Regions from separate parts of the Bacillus sp. HSf4 genome, predicted to be linked through region 1. Evidence: riboswitches for the same ligand, from Rfam matches in the RefSeq annotation. Region 1 holds a riboswitch; each other region holds the start of a gene.
What was found. Region 1 has a riboswitch for S-adenosylmethionine ahead of mtnK (S-methyl-5-thioribose kinase). Riboswitches for the same ligand answer to the same signal wherever they lie in the genome.
Positions count from the first base shown of each region.

Region 1 (5,054 bases):
GAATCCGATGCCCGGCGCTGTCGCGACATTAGCCTTCTCCAGCAGCAAATCCGAAAATTCTTCAGATGTAAAGCCTTCGGGGACGGGCATCCAGGCAAAAAAGGAGCCTTCCGGAAACGGGGCGTCCCAGCCGATATCCCGGACAGCCTTGATCCAGACGTTCCGCCGTTTTTCATATCGTTCATTTTGCACGTTCACACAGCTTTGATCTGCGAGAAGCGCGACGGCGGCAGCATCCTGCACCGCTTTAAAAAGGCTGACATACATATGGTCCTGGTAGAGATTCAGCGCTTCGATCACAGAGGCGTTTCCGACCGCAAATCCGACTCTCCATCCCGCCATATTGTAGGTTTTGGACAGCGTATAAATTTCGATCCCGGCTTCCTTAGCGCCGTCTGTTTGCAGAAAGCTCACCGGCTTTTGGCCGTCATAGCCGATCGCCCCGTAGGCAAAATCATGAACGACACAAATGCCGTGCGCTTTGGCAAACCCGACGGTTTCTGCAAAAAACGCCGGTGTGGCCTGAGCTCCGGTCGGGTTGTTCGGATAGTTCAAATACATCAGCTTCGCTTTTTCTTTTAGCTCAGAGGGAATGTCGCTGTAGTCGGGCAGAAAATGATTGTCCGCGGTAAGCGGCATCGTTTCCATCTTCGCTTTGGCCAGCTCAACACCCGACCAGTAATCCGGATATCCCGGGTCGGGAACGAGCACGGTATCCCCCGGATTTAACAGGCATTGCGGCAGCTCTACAAGGCCCGCTTTTCCGCCGAACAATACGGCAACTTCCCGCTCAGGATCAAGGGAAACACCATACTCCCTTTGATAAAATTCGGCTGCCGCCTCTTTCAGCTTGCGGCTCCCGCGAAAGGAAGAATAGCGATGATTTTCAGGATGATGCACGGCTTTTGCCATCGCTTCAACAATATGATCCGGTGTCGGCTGATCAGGGTTTCCCTGGCCGAGATTGATGACATCATGACCCGCTGCCATCTTTTCATTCACCTTTTTGACCAGTGATGCAAAAAATTGTTCCGGAAGCTGTTTCAGCACATCAGAAAACTCAAATTTCATTTTTTTCACCCGCTTTGAAAAATTCTTGAAATGATAGTCCATCATCATATATTGTTAAAGGTAAATTGTAAAGCAAAAAATGAGGTGAATAAGAGTGAAGCGGACGATTTCCTGCCTGCAATTCGATATCGCATACGGCAATCCTTCGGAAAATCTCAAAAAAGCGGAGCGGCTGATCGAAGCGGAAAGCCGGCATGCGGATATCCTCGTTCTCCCCGAGCTTTGGACGACAGGCTATGATTTAAAAAAACTCGATGAAATCGGCGACGATGAAGGCGAACAAACGAAAGCATGGCTCAGGAAAACGGCAAAGGCCAACCTTGTCCATATTGTGTGCGGATCAGTCGCCGTCAAGAAAAAGGACGGCGTATACAATACGATGTATATCGCGGACAGACACGGGCAATTGATCAAAGAATACAGCAAAGTCCACCTTTTTCAGCTGATGGATGAGCATCTCTATTTATCCGCCGGTTCCGCCGACGGCGGCTTTGAGATTGAAGGCACACCTGCCGCCGGTGTCATCTGCTATGACATCCGTTTTCCGGAATGGATCAGAAAACACACCTCAAAAGGAGCGGGCATCCTCTTCGTGGCGGCGGAATGGCCCCGGCCGAGGCTTGATCATTGGCGGAGCCTTCTAATCGCGAGAGCTATTGAAAACCAATGTTTTGTCGCCGCCTGCAACTGTTCGGGGAAAAATCCGGAAAACGAATTTGCCGGCCACAGCATGATCATCGATCCGCTCGGACGGGTTCTTGCAGAAGCAGGACACGAAGAAACGGTCATCAGCGCCGAAATCGATCTTAAGGACATCGAAAAAACGAGAGGGCACATTCCGGTTTTTGAAGACATCCGCAAAGATTTATATTAAAAAGTATTGACAAATAATCAATGATACTGGTAACATGTTCAGCAACTGACCGAACTGAAATTTCAAAATTTTATATTGATTTCTCTTATCGAGAGTTGGGTGAAGGACTGGCCTTATGATCCCAACAGCAACCGACCGTAATACCATTGTGAAATGGGGCGCGAGCATTTTGCGCCGCTAGGGCACGGTGCTAATTCCATCAGATTTGCATTCTGAGAGATAAGAGAGGCGTGCGCGACGATCAGCCTCTTTCTCTCGATGAGAAAGAGGCTTTTTATTTTGTTAACGACTTTGAGGGGGAATTTTAAAATGACCGTAACGAAAACCGCAACCTACGAAATCCTGACAGAAAGCTCTGCGGCCGCGCTCGCCGTCCGGCTCGGACTTTTTTCAAGCAAAAGCACTTTGACATGCCGGGAAATCGGCGACGGCAACCTGAACCTCGTCTTCCGCGTGTATGATCAGGAGCAAAAGAAAGGCTTGATCATCAAGCAGGCCGTTCCGTATGCGAAAGTCGTCGGCGAAAGCTGGCCGCTGTCATTGGACAGGGCGAGAATTGAAAGCAGCGCACTGATCCGGCAGGCTGAGCACGCACCACACCTTGTGCCCAAAGTGTATTACTCGGATACAGAGCTGGCCGTCACCGTGCTGGAGGATCTGTCCCATTTGACAATCGCCAGAAAAGGACTGATCGAAGGGTACGATTATCCGCATTTGTCAGAGGATATCGGTGAATTTCTCGGAAAAACGCTGTTTTACTCGTCTGACTATGCATTGGATCCAAAAGTAAAAGAGCGTTTGTGCAAGCAGTTTATCAATCCTGATTTATGCGACATTACAGAAAACCTTGTTTTCACAGATCCATTCTTCGACAATGAAACAAATGATTTTGAGGAAGAGCTGCGCGGTGAAGCGGAGAAGTTATGGGGCAATGGTGCCTTGAAGCTTGAAGCGGCAAAGCTGAAAAAGCGTTTTATAACCTCGTCGGAAACGCTCATTCACGGCGATTTGCATACCGGAAGCATTTTTGCCGGTGATGCCGAAACGAAAGTCATCGATCCTGAATTTGCATGTTACGGTCCGATCGGTTTTGATATCGGCCAGTTTATCGCCAATCTGTTTTTAAATGCTTTGGCCCGCGAAGAAAACAGACGCGGCCCGCTGTACAGCCATGTTGAAACCGTATGGAACACATTCAGCCGCACATTCAGCGAAGCATGGGAAAAAGACAGCCTTGATCAGTACAAACACGCGCCCGGACGACTGGAAGCAACACTGAAACAAGCGCTGGAGGACGCCGCCGGCTTCGCCGGCTGCGAACTGATACGCCGGACGATCGGGCTTGCCCATGTCGCCGATCTGGATACGATCGCCCCATTTGACAGACAGATCCGGCAAAAAACGCTCGCATTGAGAACAGGCGCGGCATTAATTGAAAAACGCAGCAGTTTCCGGACGCCTAAAGATATCATTGAAGCGTTTCAGAGCTTGCTTTAGGGAGTGACTAACATGCCAGAACAATTTGCAGTTCCCCGCTCTGTGGAGTGGACAGAAACATCGGTAAAAATTTTAAATCAGCAAAAGCTGCCCGAGAAAACGGAATATCTCAATTTGACGACACAGGAAGACATCTATGATGCGATCCGGTCGCTGAAGGTGCGGGGAGCTCCGGCCATCGGCATCACAGCGGCGTTCGGGCTTGCGCTTTGCGCCCAACAAATCGAAACGGCGGATGTTTCCGAATTCCAAAGAAAGCTTGCCGAAATCAAAAATGTGTTAAACGGCGCGAGACCAACAGCCGTCAATTTATCATGGGCCTTAAACAGGCTGATGAAAAGCGCTGAAGGCGCCCGGTCTGTGAATGAAGCAAAAACCGATCTCATCCATGAAGCGATTCAGATTCAGATTGAAGATGAGGAAACATGCCGGCTGATCGGGCAAAATGCTTTGCAGCTGTTTAAATCCGGTGACAATATCATGACGATCTGCAACGCCGGATCGATCGCGACAAGCAGATACGGAACGGCTCTTGCCCCGTTTTATCTGGCCAAAACAAAAGATCTTGACCTTCATATTTACGCCTGTGAGACGAGGCCCGTCTTACAGGGCGCGCGCCTGACGGCATGGGAACTCATGCAGGGCGGGATCGACGTCACGCTGATCACCGACAGCATGGCCGCACATACGATGAAAGAAAAAAACATTTCTGCTGTCATTGTCGGAGCAGACCGGATCGCAAAAAACGGAGACACAGCCAATAAAATCGGAACCTATGGGCTGGCGATACTCGCCAATGCCTTTCAAATTCCGTTTTTCGTTGCCGCTCCCCTGTCAACTTTTGATATTTCGATTTCGTGCGGAGACGCCATTCCGATTGAGGAACGCGATCCAGATGAAGTCAGACAGATCGCAGGGACACGGATCGCGCCGCAGGAGGTGCCTGTGTTCAATCCGGCTTTCGATATCACTCCGAATCATCTGATCTCGGGGATCATTACAGAAAAAGGGATCATCACAGGCCATTATACAGAAGAAATCGAAGCGCTTTTTTCCGCTAAAGCTAACGTGTAGGCAGCTTTAGCGGATTTTGATGAATTTCATAATGTCTTTTTTTTGTTCTTTTGTCAGGACATGCAGTTTGACGAACAATTCGGTGTAGCCGACAATTTTTTGCGGGCGGTTTGTTTTCATTGATTCGTCCTCCTTTTTTACCAAGACCAACATTTTTAGCTTAATAAAATTATATGTCGCCGACAAAAAAAAGCAACGGCGCGCTTGCATTATTTTCCTTTATAAGGAATGTTCTCGAGCTCAAGCAACACCGCTTTTTTATCTGTTTCATTTCCCGCATACCCTGTCAGCGTCTTGTTTTTTCCAATGACGCGGTGGCAGGGAATCAAAATCGGCAGCGCGTTTTTTTTGTTTGCTTGGCCGATTGCCCGGACGGCTTTCGGATTTCCGATGGCACAGGCAATATCGTGGTAGCTTCGTGCTTCACCGTAAGGAATGGACTCCAGCGCTTTCCACACTTTTTTCTGAAAAACCGTCCCCTCCTGATCGATCGGCAGTGAAAAGGTTTGGCGCTCGCCCCGGAAATATTCTTCAAGCT
Region 1 is NZ_CP120679.1:1,530,222-1,535,275, reverse strand. Features, by position in the region: gene P3X63_RS07830 (pyridoxal phosphate-dependent aminotransferase) at 1-1,071, opposite strand, end outside; gene P3X63_RS07825 (carbon-nitrogen family hydrolase) at 1,166-1,945, shown strand; SAM riboswitch class I at 2,028-2,171, shown strand; gene mtnK (S-methyl-5-thioribose kinase) at 2,255-3,442, shown strand; gene mtnA (S-methyl-5-thioribose-1-phosphate isomerase) at 3,455-4,516, shown strand; gene P3X63_RS07810 (methylated-DNA--[protein]-cysteine S-methyltransferase) at 4,726-5,054, opposite strand, start outside.

Region 2 (5,054 bases), 250 kb from region 1:
GCCGACAAAAAGAGGGCGCATCGTTTCTTCATAGATTAAGCCGTCAATCCCTGAGACGGTGTGCGGTCTTTTCCCCGAAGGCAACGGACGCGGCGGGAGTGCAGCGACTTCTTCGGCCAGCGCTTCGATATGGGCGGGCGTCGTTCCGCAGCATCCGCCGACGATGTTGAGCCAGCCTTCCTCGGCAAAAGCCCTGATTTTTTTCGCCAGTGACTGTGGGGATTCGTGATACTGTCCTTCTTCATCGGGAAGGCCGGCGTTTGGATAACAGCTGACGGCCGTCCGCGCGAGTGAAGAAAGGGTTCTGATATGATCGGTCATAAATTCAGGGCCTGTCGCACAATTTAAGCCGACACTGACCGGTTTCATATGCTCAAGCGAGATGTAGAATGATTCGATATCCTGCCCGGCAAGCGTCGTGCCCATCGGCTCTATCGTTCCCGATACCATGAGGGGAAGGGTTGTGCCGGTCTTTTCAAAAGCCTGCCTGATTCCGATAAAGCCGGCTTTAACATTGAGCATGTCCTGGCTTGTTTCAAGCAGGAGCAGATCGGCGCCGCCTGTGATCAGAGCCCTTGCCTGCTCCTCATAATTGGCGATCAGCTCATCAAATGTTGTCCCTCCTGTGACCGAGAGTGTTTTCGTTGTCGGCCCCATTGCACCTGCGACAAATCTTGGCCACTCAGGCGTTGAAAATTTTTCAGCGGCCGCTTTGGCGAGCTTGACGGAAGCGAGATTCAGATCATAGGCGAGATGTCCCAGGTTATACTCGTCAAGCACGAGCCGGGTTGCACCGAATGTATTCGTTTCAATGATATCGGCCTTTGCGGCGAGATACGCTTCATGGATGCCTTGGATGATGTGCGGGGCCGTCACACTTAAATATTCATTGCATCCTTCATATGCCTCTCCGCCGAAATCGGCGGGAGACAGGTTTGCGTCTTGAATCATCGTGCCCATCGCACCGTCAAGGACGAGGATTTTTTTCTTCAGCTGGTCATTGATGATAGACATTTGCGGTCTCCTTTTCTTTCTGGTGAATGTAAGCCGTCAGTTCTGCTGTCAAGTCAGAGCGCAAAAACGGTGTGATCAAGTAGATGCCGTTAAACAAATCACATGCGGCGTCAAGCAGTGAGCGGGCGATCGCGAGGCCTTCCTGCGTCTGTTTTTGTTTGTCATTTCCGGCAAGCGCCATTTTTTCGCGGATCGAATCCGACAGCTTGATCCCGGGAATTTCATTATGAATAAACTCCGCGTTCCTGCTGCTTGTCAAAGGCATGACGCCGATGTAGATCGGTGTCTCAAGATGCTTTGTCTCCTCATGAATCTTGATGAGCTGTTCCTCCGAGTAGACCGGCTGGGAAATAAAATAGTCGGCGCCGCAGTCGATTTTCTTCTCGATCCGTTTGACCGCTTTATCAATGTGTCTGACGTTCGGATTGAAGGCGGCGGCGACAGAAAAGTTCGTTTTTTTGCCGAGCGGTTTCCCGGAATAGGACAAACCTTCATTGAACTGCTTGATCAGGCCGATCAAATCAAATGACGTCAAGTCATAGACGGAGGTGGCGCCCGGGAAGTCGCCGATTTTCGACGGATCGCCGGTGATCGCCAGCACATCGGACAGCCCGAGGGTGTCAAGGCCCATTAAATGAGACTGCAGGCCGATCAGGTTGCGGTCTCTGCAGGTGATATGGACAAGTGACCTCATATCGAGCCGCTGCTTTAACAGCGCCCCGCAGGCGACATTGCTGATCCGCGGAGTCGCAAGCGAGTTGTCCGCCAAGGTCAGGGCATCGATTCCCGCCGCCTTTAATTCCTCTGCTGCGCGGAGAAACTTTTCAAAGTTTAATTGTTTAGGAGGGTCCAGTTCAACGATGATCGATCGTTTTTCTTTTGCCAGTTCGTCCAGTGCGGGCTCTGTTCTTTCTTGTTGAACGGCCGCTTGCGCTTGCTTTTTGATTTTGACATGTTTTTCGGTGACGGGCGGAAGGTCTTTGACCGCTTCAGCCATCGCTCTGATGTGGTGCGGCGTCGTACCGCAGCATCCGCCGATGATTCGTGCGCCCTGGTTGCGAAATTCCTTCGCACTGTCTCTGAAATATTGGTCATCAGTTTCATAGACGAGGCGACCTTCAACAAGGGATGGAAGGCTGCTGTTTGGATAGACGGAAAGGTAGGCGTTTTCCAAAAGCGGCACTTCTTCGAGCGCTTTGATCATATGATGGGGACCGAGGCGGCAGTTGATGCCGACCACGTCGGCTCCGAGATCAGCCAAAAGCTTTAAGCTGTCGCTGAGCGGTGTTCCGTCTTGAAGAACACCTTCCTCATGCATGGAGACATTCAGAACAATCGGCAGGTCTGTTTCCTTTCTGGCAATCTTCAACACTTCGCGCGCTTCTTCCAAATCATAATAGGTTTCCAGAAGAAGCCCGTCAGGCTCCTCATTTAATAGAAGGTAAAGCTGTTCGCGAAAGCTCCGTTTAATGTCATCGAGTGAATACGTGTTTTTATTAAACGTCCGGATTCCGCCGAGCGTTCCGAAAACATACGCGGAACCGGCGGCAGAACGGGCGATGCGGACGGCTTTTTCGTTGATTTGCTTCGTTTCGTCTTCAAGGCCGTATCTGGACAGCTTGATGAAGTTTGCACCGTACGTGTTCGTTTGAATAATGTCGGCGCCTGCTTGGACGTATGCTTCATGGACGCGTTTAACTTCATCGGGCTTTGATATATTCAATTCTTCAAAACAGCGGTCGATTCCGTAAGAATAAAGGAGCGTCCCCATGGCACCGTCGGCGATTAAAATGTTGTGTTTTATATCATCCAAAAAACCCATTGTTTTCCCCCTTGAACATGTTGATAAATAAAAAAGTCTTCTGATAAGAAGACTTTTAAGCGACAATGTCGGTCTTCTTATCTTCCAAGCAGACTGCTTGCTGGATTTAGCACCTTGGTCATGAATATTCATTCACCGGTTGCTGAGGCTTCATCGGGCCAGTCCCTCTGCCTCTCTTGATAAGAACAGCTATTCAATTGTGTGATGAATACTTTAACTCAATTTACCGAAAATCGGGGGAATAATCAACAGTAAATTGAGAATTTATCGAAAATTTATAAATTGAACATCAATCGGAAGGTCTGCTTCTTTGACTAAGCCGATGATTTGCTGGAGATCGTCTTTGTTTTTTCCGGTTACCCGGATTTGATCATCCTGAATTTGGGATTTGACTTTCAGCCCAGATTTTTTGATCAGATTGTTGATTTTCTTTGCGTTGTCTTTATCGATCCCCTGAACCAGTTTGCCCCGCTGTCTGACGGTTCCGCCTGAAGCGTTCTCAAGCTTTGCGTATTCGATGTTCTTTGTCGGGACATTCCGCTTGATCAGCTTGCCGACGAGGACATCTTTCAGCTGGTCCATTTTAAACTCGTCGTCTGAGACAAGGACAAGCTCGTCTCCTTCAAGCGTAATGCTGCTTTTTGAACCTTTGAAATCATAGCGTGTGCCGATTTCTTTCAGAGCGGTTTGAATTGCGTTTTGAACTTCAGGGAGTTCAACCTTTGAGACGATGTCAAATGAGCTTTCTTTTGCCATGTGAAAACCTCCATCCATTTTACTTATGAGTCAATTATAGTAGAATAAGGTGAAACTTCCAATATGGTACGGTTTTGCCTGGCCGTTATCTGGCAATAATTTGAACATTGGAGGAATACATCAATAGAACAGGTGCATGAAGAAAGGAAGAATCAATATGAGACCGGGACAGCAATTAACTTTGCAAATAGATCACAAAGCCGACTACGGGTACTTTTTGACGGACGGAGATGAATCGATTCTCCTCCATCACAGCGAGGTCACCGCGGATATAGAAGATCTGGAAGAAGTCGACGTTTTTGTGTATGTCGATCATGAGGGGCGCTTGGCGGCTACGATGAGAAAACCGATCATCAGCGCTGATCACTACGATTGGGTGGAAGTCGTGGATGCCGTCAGCGACATGGGGGTGTTCGTCGATGTCGGGCTCACAAAGGATGCGCTTGTCGCCACCGAACATCTTCCGCCTTATGAATCTGTCTGGCCTCAAAAAGGGGACAGGCTGTACTGCATGCTGAAGATCACAAGCCACGGCAGAATGTTTGCCAAACCTGCTCCGGAAGACAAGATGAGCGAGCTTTTTCACAAAGCTTCGGACGATTTAATGAACAAGGAGATGACAGGAACAGTATACCGTTTGATCGCATCAGGCTCTTTTTTGATTTCCGATGAAGGCATAAGAGGCTTTATCCATTCATCTGAAAGAAAAGAAGAGCCGAGGCTTGGAGAGAGGCTGACAGCAAGGGTGATCAAAGTAAAAGAAGACGGTACGGTCAATTTGTCGCTCCTGCCGAGAAAGCAGGACGCCATGTCTGTTGACGCCGAACAGATCCTCACTTATATGAGGACGAGAAACGGTGCGATGCCTTTTTGGGATAAAAGCGACCCGGAAGATATCAAAGAGCGGTTTAACATGAGCAAGGCGGCGTTTAAAAGAGCGCTCGGCCACCTGATGAAGCAGGGGAAAATCTATCAGGAAGAGGGCTGGACATACGAGAAAAAATAGGGGCGGGCGCAATCGCCCCTTTGGCTTACAAATGATCGGTTTTTTTGGAATACTGGTGTTTTCCGGCTTGTCTGTTTTTTTCGGCGAGCCGGTTTTTCTTTTGGTTGACGGCGTTGTTGTCAACCGGCTTTTTATCATCATCTTTCATGAGGAAGCACCTCCCGTTAAAATGTCGCTTTTATGTTGCTCATCGGAGGCAAAACTATGTATTCTCCCATCGCGATATTTTTTGCCGGGAAGTTTATGCCTTCTTCCTCCGCCGGCATACATATATCATAAGACCCGAAAAAGGAGACTTAGTATGAAACATAGCTGCTCAGTTTACATTCATCATGTGTCTGCGGGAGGGATTGTCAACTTCGGCGGAGCGTACAGGATTTCTCCGGTCACAATGGAAAAGGTGATCGAGGGGGCTGGCGGTCCGGATGTCGGGACTGCGGTCGCCGAATCGCTTTC
Region 2 is NZ_CP120679.1:1,277,150-1,282,203, forward strand. Features, by position in the region: gene metH (methionine synthase) at 1-1,014, opposite strand, end outside; gene P3X63_RS06480 (bifunctional homocysteine S-methyltransferase/methylenetetrahydrofolate reductase) at 998-2,836, opposite strand; SAM riboswitch class I at 2,911-3,022, opposite strand; gene P3X63_RS06485 (YajQ family cyclic di-GMP-binding protein) at 3,101-3,592, opposite strand; gene P3X63_RS06490 (CvfB family protein) at 3,750-4,598, shown strand; gene P3X63_RS06495 (DUF3941 domain-containing protein) at 4,624-4,746, opposite strand; gene P3X63_RS06500 (spore germination protein) at 4,900-5,054, shown strand, end outside.
Region 2: linked by a shared signal. The riboswitch ahead of P3X63_RS06480 (bifunctional homocysteine S-methyltransferase/methylenetetrahydrofolate reductase) and the one ahead of mtnK (S-methyl-5-thioribose kinase) in region 1 are both predicted to bind S-adenosylmethionine.

Region 3 (5,054 bases), 1.8 Mb from region 1:
CCTTTGTATGGATGAGGTCCGCCTCTTCAAATTCAAGCGTCCACTCCCGCCTGCATTCCTTGATCCGCCTGATCAGCAAGTAGAGGACGATCGGTAAATCTTCAATTTGTTCGTCAGTCAGCGAAATCTTCAATTCTTTTTCCGCTTTCATTAAGCGTTCTTTTAAAAGGAACAGCTCATTTTGATCGATCAGCCCTTTCCGCTCCAATAAGGCGGCGCCGGCATCGCGAGTCAGCAGTTTTTTCGTCTCAATGACCAGCTTTTTGCGAATGCGATACTCAGAGCCGATCAACTGATAACCGTCTTTTCTCGAATATTGCAAATCCAGCGATTCGTTTCGCAAAGATTCCTTGACGGCCTTCATATCATGGAGCATCGTATTTTTGCTGACCGCTGCAAAGTCAGCCAGCTCTTTTAAAGAATCACGGGCCGGATTTGTGGAGAGTTTAATGACGATCAGGCCCGTTCTCAGTTCCGGCGGAATGTAGTCCAGTTCAACAAATGTTGCCTTTTTCAGCATGATATAAAGGTATTCCCGCGTTTTGTCAGAGATCAAAATGCGGCCGTCTTCTCGGGTAATTTGAATCAAATCCAGCTTCTGCTTGCCAATGTAGTCATTCAGCTGTCTAATATGGCTGCAAATTGCACTTTTATTTTGGCTGATCTCTTTTTCGATCCAATCGACCGTAGAAGAACGATTCATCACTAAATGCTGAACAACGTCTTTTAATTTATTTTTCATCTAATCCCCCCTTCTATCCCGAGACCTTAGTTCTATTATATTTTTAAAGCGACCGGAAATATGGTAGTTGAACACAATTTAGAAAACGCTTTCAAATATCGATTGTGATCATCTTTTTCTGTTTCCGGGATATGATAAATATCTGAAGAAATACCGCCTGAAGGCAGTTTGTCGAAAACCCATTGATCCGGTGTTTTTCCCACAATCTATAAATCAAAGATGTTTAAAATGGACCATTTGATTCATACGTATTTTGCAAACCTGGAATTGAAAGATAACACACTTCAATATGAAGCCTTTGATGCATCACCTTGTTGAACGTTCTCACAACTGCTTTTCAGAAAAAATCACACCTTGAGTCGATTTAATATCATTCAAGGCCATAGACATTTATACGATGCTGTCCAATCCGAAGACATCAAGCAAACCTCGAATGGAACGAATGGCTGCAGAGGAAAATGAAAAATATCAAACGGTATGGAAAAATACCTAAACAGAGAGATTTTTGCCAAATACCATTGACATTTTCATAAAAAGTATTAATATTAAAATTATTATAAAAATCGCATAAAAAAGGTTTTCCTTATCAAGAGTGGTGGAGGGACTGGCCCTGTGAAACCCGGCAACCGCTGTCTATGACAGAATGGTGCTAAATCCTTAAGAGCGTATTCGCGTTCTTGAAGATAAGGAGGAGATTGTCTATCAAGCTCTTCCTTATCAGGAAGAGCTTTTTTATGTTACCAAAACAGAAAGAGGGATCAATCATGACAAATCCAGCAGCTGAACTGTCACAAACGCCAAATCAAAAAAAGGGGCCGTACCGGGCTGATCAAGTGGGCAGCCTTTTGCGGTCAGAACCTGTGAAAAGAGCGCGCCTTCAAAAAGCGTCCGGTGAAATCACCACTGAACAATTGCGCGAAGTCGAGAACGAAGAGATCAAGCGCATCGTTGAAAAACAAAAAGAGATTGGGCTTCAAGCCGTGACAGACGGCGAATTCCGCCGCTCATGGTGGCACTTCGACTTTCTGGAGGGCCTTGACGGTGTAGAGGGTTATACAGCGGACAAGGGAATTCAATTTCACAATGTAGTAACAAAACCGCGCGGCATAAAAGTGACCGGCAAAGTCGATTTTACGAATCATCCAATGCTTGACGATTATCGTTTTCTTCATCGTATTGCCGGAGACCATACGGCGAAAATGACAATTCCGAGCCCGAATATGCTGTTTTTCAGAGGAAAGCTTGATGAAAGCCCGTACGCGGATCTGGATGAGTTCCATCATGATGTGGCCCAAGCTTACAAAAAAGCGATCGACGCGTTTTATGATGCAGGCTGCCGCTATCTGCAGCTTGACGACACAGCTTGGTCCGTATTTTTCTCTGAAAAGGGACACGAACAAATCAAAGCGTTCGGACGCCAGCCTGATGAACTGCGTGAATCCTTCGCCAAAACGATCAATGAAGCGCTTGACGGACGCCCTGATGATTTGACCGTCACCATGCATATTTGCCGCGGAAACTTCCGTTCGACATATGTGGCCTCAGGCGGCTACGACGCGGCCGCGGAAACGATTTTCGACGGACTGAACCTTGACGGACTCTTCCTGGAATTTGACGATGAACGCTCCGGCGGGTTTGAACCGCTTCGTTACGTCAAACGGAAAGATTTACAGATCGTCCTCGGCTTAATTACTTCTAAGTTTGGAGAGCTTGAAGACCCTGCAGCCGTCAAGCGCCGTATTGAAGAAGCTTCCCGCTATGTTGATCTGAGCCAGCTCTGCCTGAGTCCGCAGTGCGGCTTCGCTTCAACGGAAGAGGGAAACCTTTTAACGGAAGAACAGCAGTGGGAAAAACTGCGCCATGTAATTGACATTGCAGAAGATGTGTGGAAATAAAAACACGCGTTTGAGACATACCGTAATCGGTATGTCTCTTTTTTTTGCCCGCGTTTTTACAATTTAAAAATCCTTCTTGATTTGTTCATAGTTTGATCATATTTGGCTTCTATAATGCATGTAAGTGAGGTGACCGAATAATGGAAAAGAAAAGGAAAATTGATATCTTTCTTGTATTGATTCTCGCATTATCTGCATGTTTAAACCTTTACGGCATCTGGAATAACGACACAGACAACGCCTACTATACGGCGGCCGTTGAGAGTATGACCCAAAGCTTTCATAATTTCTTTTACGCATCTTTTGACCCGGCAGGCTTTGTAACGGTTGATAAACCGCCTGTCGCATTATGGATTCAAACACTGTTCGCTCTCGTATTCGGCGTGCACGGCTGGAGCGTCGTTCTGCCCGAAGCGATTGCTGAAGTGATCTCTGTATCACTCTTGTACTTTATTGTAAAACCGACCTTCGGAAAAACGGCGGCAAGAATAGCGGCTCTCGTGATGGCATGTACACCGATTGCCGTTGCCGTCAGCCATACAAACAACGTTGACAGCATTCTCGTCCTTTGTTTGATGATCGCAACATGGATGTTGTTTAAAGCCGTCCGCAAAGGAAAAATCGGATGGCTGCTCGGAGCCTTCTGTATGGTCGGCGTCGGCTTTAACGTCAAAATGCTGCAAGCTTATATGGTATTGCCTGCATTCATGCTATTTTACCTGATGGCAGCAAAGACGACGATTCGCAAAAAAATCGTTTCCCTTATCACAGCAGTTATCGTTCTGGCAGGTGTTTCCGTTTCCTGGGCGGTCATCGTCGACAGCCAGCCGGAAAGTTCGCGGCCTTATATCGGAAGCAGCCAAACCAACTCGGTACTGGAGCTCGCTTTTGGCTACAACGGAATCCAGCGTCTTACCGGACAAAACGGTTCAGGCGGAGGAGCTGCTTCTGATCAAGAGCAAAAGAACCAGCAGCAGGAAACACCACAGCAACAAAACGATAGTTCCGATAACAGTTCGGACTCAGAAACTGAACAAATGACTCCGCCAAGCGGAAGCGAGATGCCTTCAGGCGGACCTGGCGGCCAAATGGGCGATGTCCAAAACGGCGGCGGTCCCGGAGGCGGCGGAAACGGTGCAGGTTCTTTCGGCACAGGAACACCCGGGCCACTGAGATTGTTCCAATCTGAGCTTTCCGGACAGGCAAGCTGGCTGATTCCGTTCGTCTTCTTCGGCATCATCGGTTTACTAATTACAGGCCTTCGCGGTCAACGAAAATTCAATGAGACAACGAATGAAACGATTTTCTGGACAATGTGGCTGTTGCCGGTCGCTGGATTCTTCAGTGTCGCCGGATTCTTCCACCACTACTATCTGATCATGCTGGCAGCACCGATTGCCGCCTTGTCAGGTGCGGGATGGACGGAATTAGTCCGCCTCTATCAGGATGAAAACGGCTGGAAAAAATGGCTTCTTCCGAGCGGTGTTCTGCTGACAACCGCGTTTGAATTGTATATCTTCAGCCCTTATCTCAGCGAGATCGGAATCGGCTGGAGCATCGCGATCGGCGCTTTCGGAGTCGTCACAAGCTGTCTGCTCATCTTTGTCAAAAAAGGAAAGTCGTTCAGCTACTACGTTTCAGTTGCAGCGCTTCTCGGCATGCTGATCGGTCCTTTCTACTGGACTGCCGCGACCCTCGCTGACGGGGTGAACGGGATGATCCCGCAAGCCGGACCTACATCCGCACAATCATTTGGCGGCGGGGGAGGCGGCAAGATGAACAACAGCGGCGGACCTCCTGGATTCGGCAGCCAAAATGGCCAAACAGACAATAATGAAAACAACGATAATAACGGGTCAACAGATTCCGACTCCAAGCAAAACAGCCAAAACGCCAATGAAGCTCCAGCAGGCATGAGCCCTGACAGCTCCGGCCAGTTTCAGCAAGGCAGACGGGGCAGCGGCGGACCTGGAAGCGGCGAATCAGTCGATGAAGAACTGTTGAGCTACCTGGAAAAGAACAACACTGGAGAAAAATATTTATTTGCAGTCTCCAGCGCAACTTCAGCTCAATCTTACATCATCAAAACAGGCAAAGCTGTGATGGCGATGGGCGGATTCTCAGGAAGCGACCCGATTTTGACCGTTGAAAAACTCGAAAAGCTTGTCAAAAACGGTGAAGTCAAATACTTCATGATTGGCGATGGCAGAGGCCGAGATCATTCGGAACTCACCAACTGGATTAAAGAAAACGGCACGAAGGTTTCCAAAAGCGAATACAGCAGCTCTTCTTCAGATAACAGTTCTCAGTCGGGCGGACCTGGTGGAAATCAGACGCTCTATAAAGTGGAGCTGGATTGATGAAAGGAAAGGTGATCAATATGAACGAACCCGTCACATTTTCAATTGTTGTTCCCG
Region 3 is NZ_CP120679.1:4,198,779-4,203,832, forward strand. Features, by position in the region: gene P3X63_RS21655 (BglG family transcription antiterminator) at 1-742, opposite strand, end outside; SAM riboswitch class I at 1,323-1,432, shown strand; gene P3X63_RS21660 (5-methyltetrahydropteroyltriglutamate--homocysteine S-methyltransferase) at 1,477-2,637, shown strand; gene P3X63_RS21665 (glycosyltransferase family 39 protein) at 2,778-4,997, shown strand; gene P3X63_RS21670 (glycosyltransferase family 2 protein) at 4,997-5,054, shown strand, end outside.
Region 3: linked by a shared signal. The riboswitch ahead of P3X63_RS21660 (5-methyltetrahydropteroyltriglutamate--homocysteine S-methyltransferase) and the one ahead of mtnK (S-methyl-5-thioribose kinase) in region 1 are both predicted to bind S-adenosylmethionine.

Region 4 (5,054 bases), 210 kb from region 1:
CAAAACCGGAGGCATCGCCTTCGGGACAGACCCGGGGATGGCGGGTGAACTGACGAAAGCGGTGAAAGAAGTGTCGAGCGTTCCCATCTATGTCAAGCTGTCGCCGAATGTCGCGAATGTGACAGAAATCGCTCTTGCCATTGAAGAGGCGGGAGCAGACGGTTTAACGATGATTAACACGCTGATCGGGATGAGACTCGACTTAAAAACGGGAAAACCGATCCTCGCCAACAAAACAGGAGGATTATCCGGCCCTGCCGTGAAGCCTGTAGCGATCCGGATGGTGTATGAAGTCAGCCAGAAGGTTAACATTCCGATCATCGGCATGGGCGGTGTCCAGTCTGCCGAAGACGCCCTCGAATTTTTCCTGGCCGGAGCTAGCGCTGTCGCCGTCGGCACAGCTAACTTCGTCAACCCGTTTGCCTGCCCGGACATCATTAACGAGCTGCCGCGCGTTTTAGAAAAATACGGATATCACTCCTTAGAAGAGTGTATCGGAAGGAGCTGGAAGGATGAAGCATACGCAGCCCATCATCGCGCTTGATTTTGCATCAGCGCGCGAAACATTTGCGTTTTTGGACCGTTTTCAAGGGGAGAAGCTTTTTGTCAAAGTTGGAATGGAGCTTTTTTATCAAGAAGGCCCTTCCATTCTTGAAGAACTGAAGCAGCGGGACTGCCGCATTTTCCTTGATTTGAAATGCCATGACATCCCGACAACGGTATATAAAGCGATGAAAAGGCTGGCGGGATTCGGCGTTAACCTTGTCAATGTGCACGCCGCCGGCGGAAAGCAGATGATGGAAGCTGCGGTGGAAGGCCTTGAAGCCGGAACCCCTGCCGGAGAAAAACGGCCGTCATTAATCGCGGTGACCCAGCTGACCAGCACGTCCCAAGACATACTGACAAGCGAACTCTTGATCGAAGCGCCGCTTGAGGAGGCTGTGCTTCACTACAGCAGATTGGCTGCACAAAGCGGGCTCGACGGGGTCGTCTGCTCCGTACATGAAGCTGAGCGCATTTATCAGGCTGCAGCTCCTGATTTTCTGACCGTCACACCGGGAATCCGCCTGGCAGATGACAATACCAATGACCAAGTCAGAGTAGCGACGCCGGAATACGCAAGGGAAAAAGGCGTTTCGGCGATCGTTGTCGGCCGGTCGATCACAAAGGCGCCGGATCCGGTCGCAGCCTATCAGAAAATAGCGTTTCAATGGGAGGGAATCAAGGCATGAAAACAGAGATAGCCAACCATCTATTAAAAATCAAAGCGGTTTTCCTGAGGCCGAATGAGCCGTTCACATGGGCAAGCGGCATCCTGTCGCCGATCTATTGCGACAACCGATTGACACTTTCATACCCCGAAGTGCGCGACACCATCGCTTCCGGCCTTGCCGAATTGATACAAGACAAATTTCCCGAAGCGGAAATGATCGCCGGAACGGCGACAGCGGGTATTCCGCATGCTGCGCTGGCCGCTGACAGGCTGCAGCTGCCGATGTGCTATGTCAGAAGCAAGCCGAAGGCGCACGGAAAAGGAAATCAAATCGAAGGGGCCGTAAGTAATGGCCAAAAAGTCGTTGTGATCGAAGATTTGATTTCAACAGGAGGAAGTGTGCTTGAAGCCGCCGCCGCGCTGAAAGAAGCCGGATGTGAGGTGCTCGGCGTCGCCGCGATCTTCACATACGGCCTCGACAAAGCCGCCGCCGCTTTTGGTGAGGCAGGTATCGCCTATTATACACTCACCGATTATGACACCTTGACGGAAGCTGCGCTTGCCGAAGGTATGATCAAAGAAGCGGATGCCGTCAAGCTGAAAGAATGGAAAGTCAATCCTGAATCAACATCCTGGATGGAAATGTGACCGATGCCGTGTCCCCTGAAATGGGGAACGGTTTTTTTGTTTCTTTTTTCAGATTCAGAAATAGGAAAAACGTATCATTTTTTATTTTTATTAATCCTATCAAAAAAGTCGGGTTGACTTTTATTCGAATTGTGCTAAAATTTTAAAATAACAAAAGCAAACTTATCAAGAGCGGTGGAGGGACTGGTCCGATGAAACCCGGCAACCTGCGTGCAGACGTAAGGTGCTACTTCCAGCAAAATGCCCTCATTTTGAGAGATAAGGAATATGAGAAGTTCCTCATCTTTCTTTCAAATTTGGAAGAAAGATTTTAATTTTTACGGGGCAGAGGAGGAGCTAGGAGTGAAAACAGATGAGCAGCTCGAAAAAGCGATCATCAAAATGAAAGACATGCTGAAGGACATGAATTACGGATCGATCACATTCGTTGTTCAAGACGGCAAGGTCATTCAAATTGAAAAAAATGAAAAAATAAGATTGAAATAGCTGACTAGACAAACTAGAGGCGGTTTTCACAGTTTTTTTCTGCTGGAAGCCGTTTTTTTGTTGGCGAAAAAAGGGGGAACCGACAATTTTTACTTACAGTACATGGGAAGAACCGACCATCTCTTTTCAAGAAGATGATTCATATAAAGGAGCACTGTCCGTCCTGAAATGGGCGTACGGCCATTACGGAGATCAGCTCGTATATGCATGCAGCTTCGGAATTGAGGGAATTGTCCTGATCGATTTGATTTACAAGGTGAAAAAAGACGCTGTCATCGTCTTCCTTGATACAGGCCTTCATTTTAAAGAAACGTATGAAACGATAGACGCTGTCAAAGAACGATATCCCGGCCTCCAGATTGTGATGAAAAAACCGGAGCTTACCGTCGCACAGCAAGCTGAACAATACGGGGATGAACTTTGGAAGACCGCCCCGAATTCCTGCTGTGAAATGCGGAAGATCATTCCTCTCCGCGAGGTGCTTTCCGGCTATCCGGCATGGCTGTCTGGCCTTCGCCGCGAACAATCCGAAGGACGCAGAAAGACGAACTTCTTAAACAAAGACGAGAAATTCAAGTCCATCAAAGTATGTCCGCTCATCCATTGGACGTGGAAGGATATTTGGAGATATGTCACAAAACACGATCTGCCGTATAATCCGCTTCACGACCAAGGCTATCCGAGCATAGGCTGTGCGCCGTGCACCTCTCCTGCCTTTACGATGGACGATCTCCGCTCCGGACGATGGAACGGCTTAAACAAAACCGAATGCGGACTGCACGAGTAAGGAGATGAGTTATGGAACTTGCCGCCATTTTATTTAGCATGTTTTTTGCGATGAACATTGGAGCAAGCGGGGCCGCCGCTTCAATGGGCATCGCCTACGGATCGGAAGCGGTCAAAAAGAAGCTTCACGCGCTTTTGATCTGTGCGGCCGGCGTTCTCTCAGGTGCCGTCATCGGCGGCGGAAACGTCGTGAAGACGATCAGCTCGGGTATTATTCCCGAACAGGTGATCACGCTGGAAATCGTCTGCATTATCATCGGATCAGCCGCTTTGTCGCTCTTTATCGCAAACGTTCTCGGCATTCCGCTTTCGACAAGTGAGGTGACAGTCGGATCTGTCGTCGGCGTCGGTGTCGCCTATCAAATTTTATATGTCAAATCTTTGCTTGTCATCGTCATGTTTTGGGTTATCGTTCCAATCGCCGCTTTTACTTTTACATTTGCCATGGCAAAGATCATGAAAAAAGCGATAAAGCGTCCCGCTTCAGGGAACAAAGCGAAAATTTTGGCGGTCCTTCTGCTCATCAGCGGATTTTTTGAGGCCTTCTCAGCGGGAATGAACAATGTCGCAAACGCTGTCGGCCCTCTGGTGGCGGCGCATGTTTTGACAGTTGGCGAAGGAACGCTGTACGGCGGGCTGTTCGTCGCACTGGGCGCCCTATTATTGGGCCGGCGCGTACTTGAAACAAACGGCAAAAAGATCACCAGATTCTCAAAAGGAGAGGGGATCCTTCTGTCAAGCACCGGAGCCGGGCTTGTGATGATCAGCTCAATTTTCGGTCTTCCGGTTCCGCTCGCGCAGGTGACATCATCTTCTATAATAGGAATGGGAATGGCAAAAAACGGCGGCAATGTTTTTCATAAACAGGTGGTCAAAACGATGCTGAAAGTATGGATCGTATCGCCGTTTCTTTCATTAAGTCTTTCCTATACGCTAGTCAGCCTTTTATTAAAGGGAGACTATTACGCTCTCATTGTCATCACGAGCGTTCTTCTGGCGTCAGTCGGAACGATCAGCCTGATGAGGGCGGTCAAAAAAGAACACAGCTCCGTCCATGAACAGGGCGGAGGAATTTAAAGTAGGGGGAAACAGAGTCATGAGTTTAGCACCACACGGCGGTGTTTTGGTAAACCGCGTAAATGAAGAATTTGATTTCGAGCAAATCGCACAGGAAATTGCACTGGATGTGATCGCTTTTGCCGATCTTGAGCTGATCGGAATCGGAGCATACAGCCCGTTAGAAGGGTTTTTAACAGAGAAAGACTATCTTTCGGTTGTGGAAAACATGAGGCTTGCCGCAGGCCATGTATGGACGCTTCCGATTACACTTCCTGTTGATGAACAAAAAGCGGTTCAATTGAAAGTCGGAGATACCGTCCGTCTCACATACAACGGAGAAACATACGGCGTCATTGACATCGAAGATATCTATACGCCGGATAAAAAGACGGAAGCCGTCCGCATCTATAAAACCGACGAGATTGAGCATCCGGGCGTCAAAAAACTGTTTGAACGCGGGAATGTTTATGTCGGCGGGCCGATCACTCTCATCAAGCGAAGTGAAAAGCAATTCCCGGCACATACGTTTGAACCTGCGGAAACGAGACAAAAATTCGCAGAGAATGGCTGGAAAACGATCGTCGGCTTCCAAACGAGAAACCCGGTGCACAGAGCACACGAATACATCCAAAAAACAGCGCTCGAAACGGTAGACGGACTGTTCCTCAATCCATTGGTCGGGGAAACGAAATCAGACGACATTCCGGCGGATGTCCGCATGGAAAGCTATCAGGTGCTGCTTGACGGGTATTATCCGAAAGACCGCGTCTTCCTCGGGGTCTTCCCGGCAGCGATGCGCTATGCGGGACCGAAAGAGGCGATCTTCCACGCGCTTGTCAGAAAAAACTACGGCTGCACACAC
Region 4 is NZ_CP120679.1:1,742,199-1,747,252, forward strand. Features, by position in the region: gene P3X63_RS08895 (dihydroorotate dehydrogenase) at 1-544, shown strand, start outside; gene pyrF (orotidine-5'-phosphate decarboxylase) at 513-1,232, shown strand; gene pyrE (orotate phosphoribosyltransferase) at 1,229-1,861, shown strand; SAM riboswitch class I at 2,021-2,126, shown strand; gene P3X63_RS08910 (YezD family protein) at 2,234-2,347, shown strand; gene P3X63_RS08915 (phosphoadenylyl-sulfate reductase) at 2,433-3,134, shown strand; gene P3X63_RS08920 (sulfate permease) at 3,146-4,210, shown strand; gene sat (sulfate adenylyltransferase) at 4,230-5,054, shown strand, end outside.
Region 4: linked by a shared signal. The riboswitch ahead of P3X63_RS08910 (YezD family protein) and the one ahead of mtnK (S-methyl-5-thioribose kinase) in region 1 are both predicted to bind S-adenosylmethionine.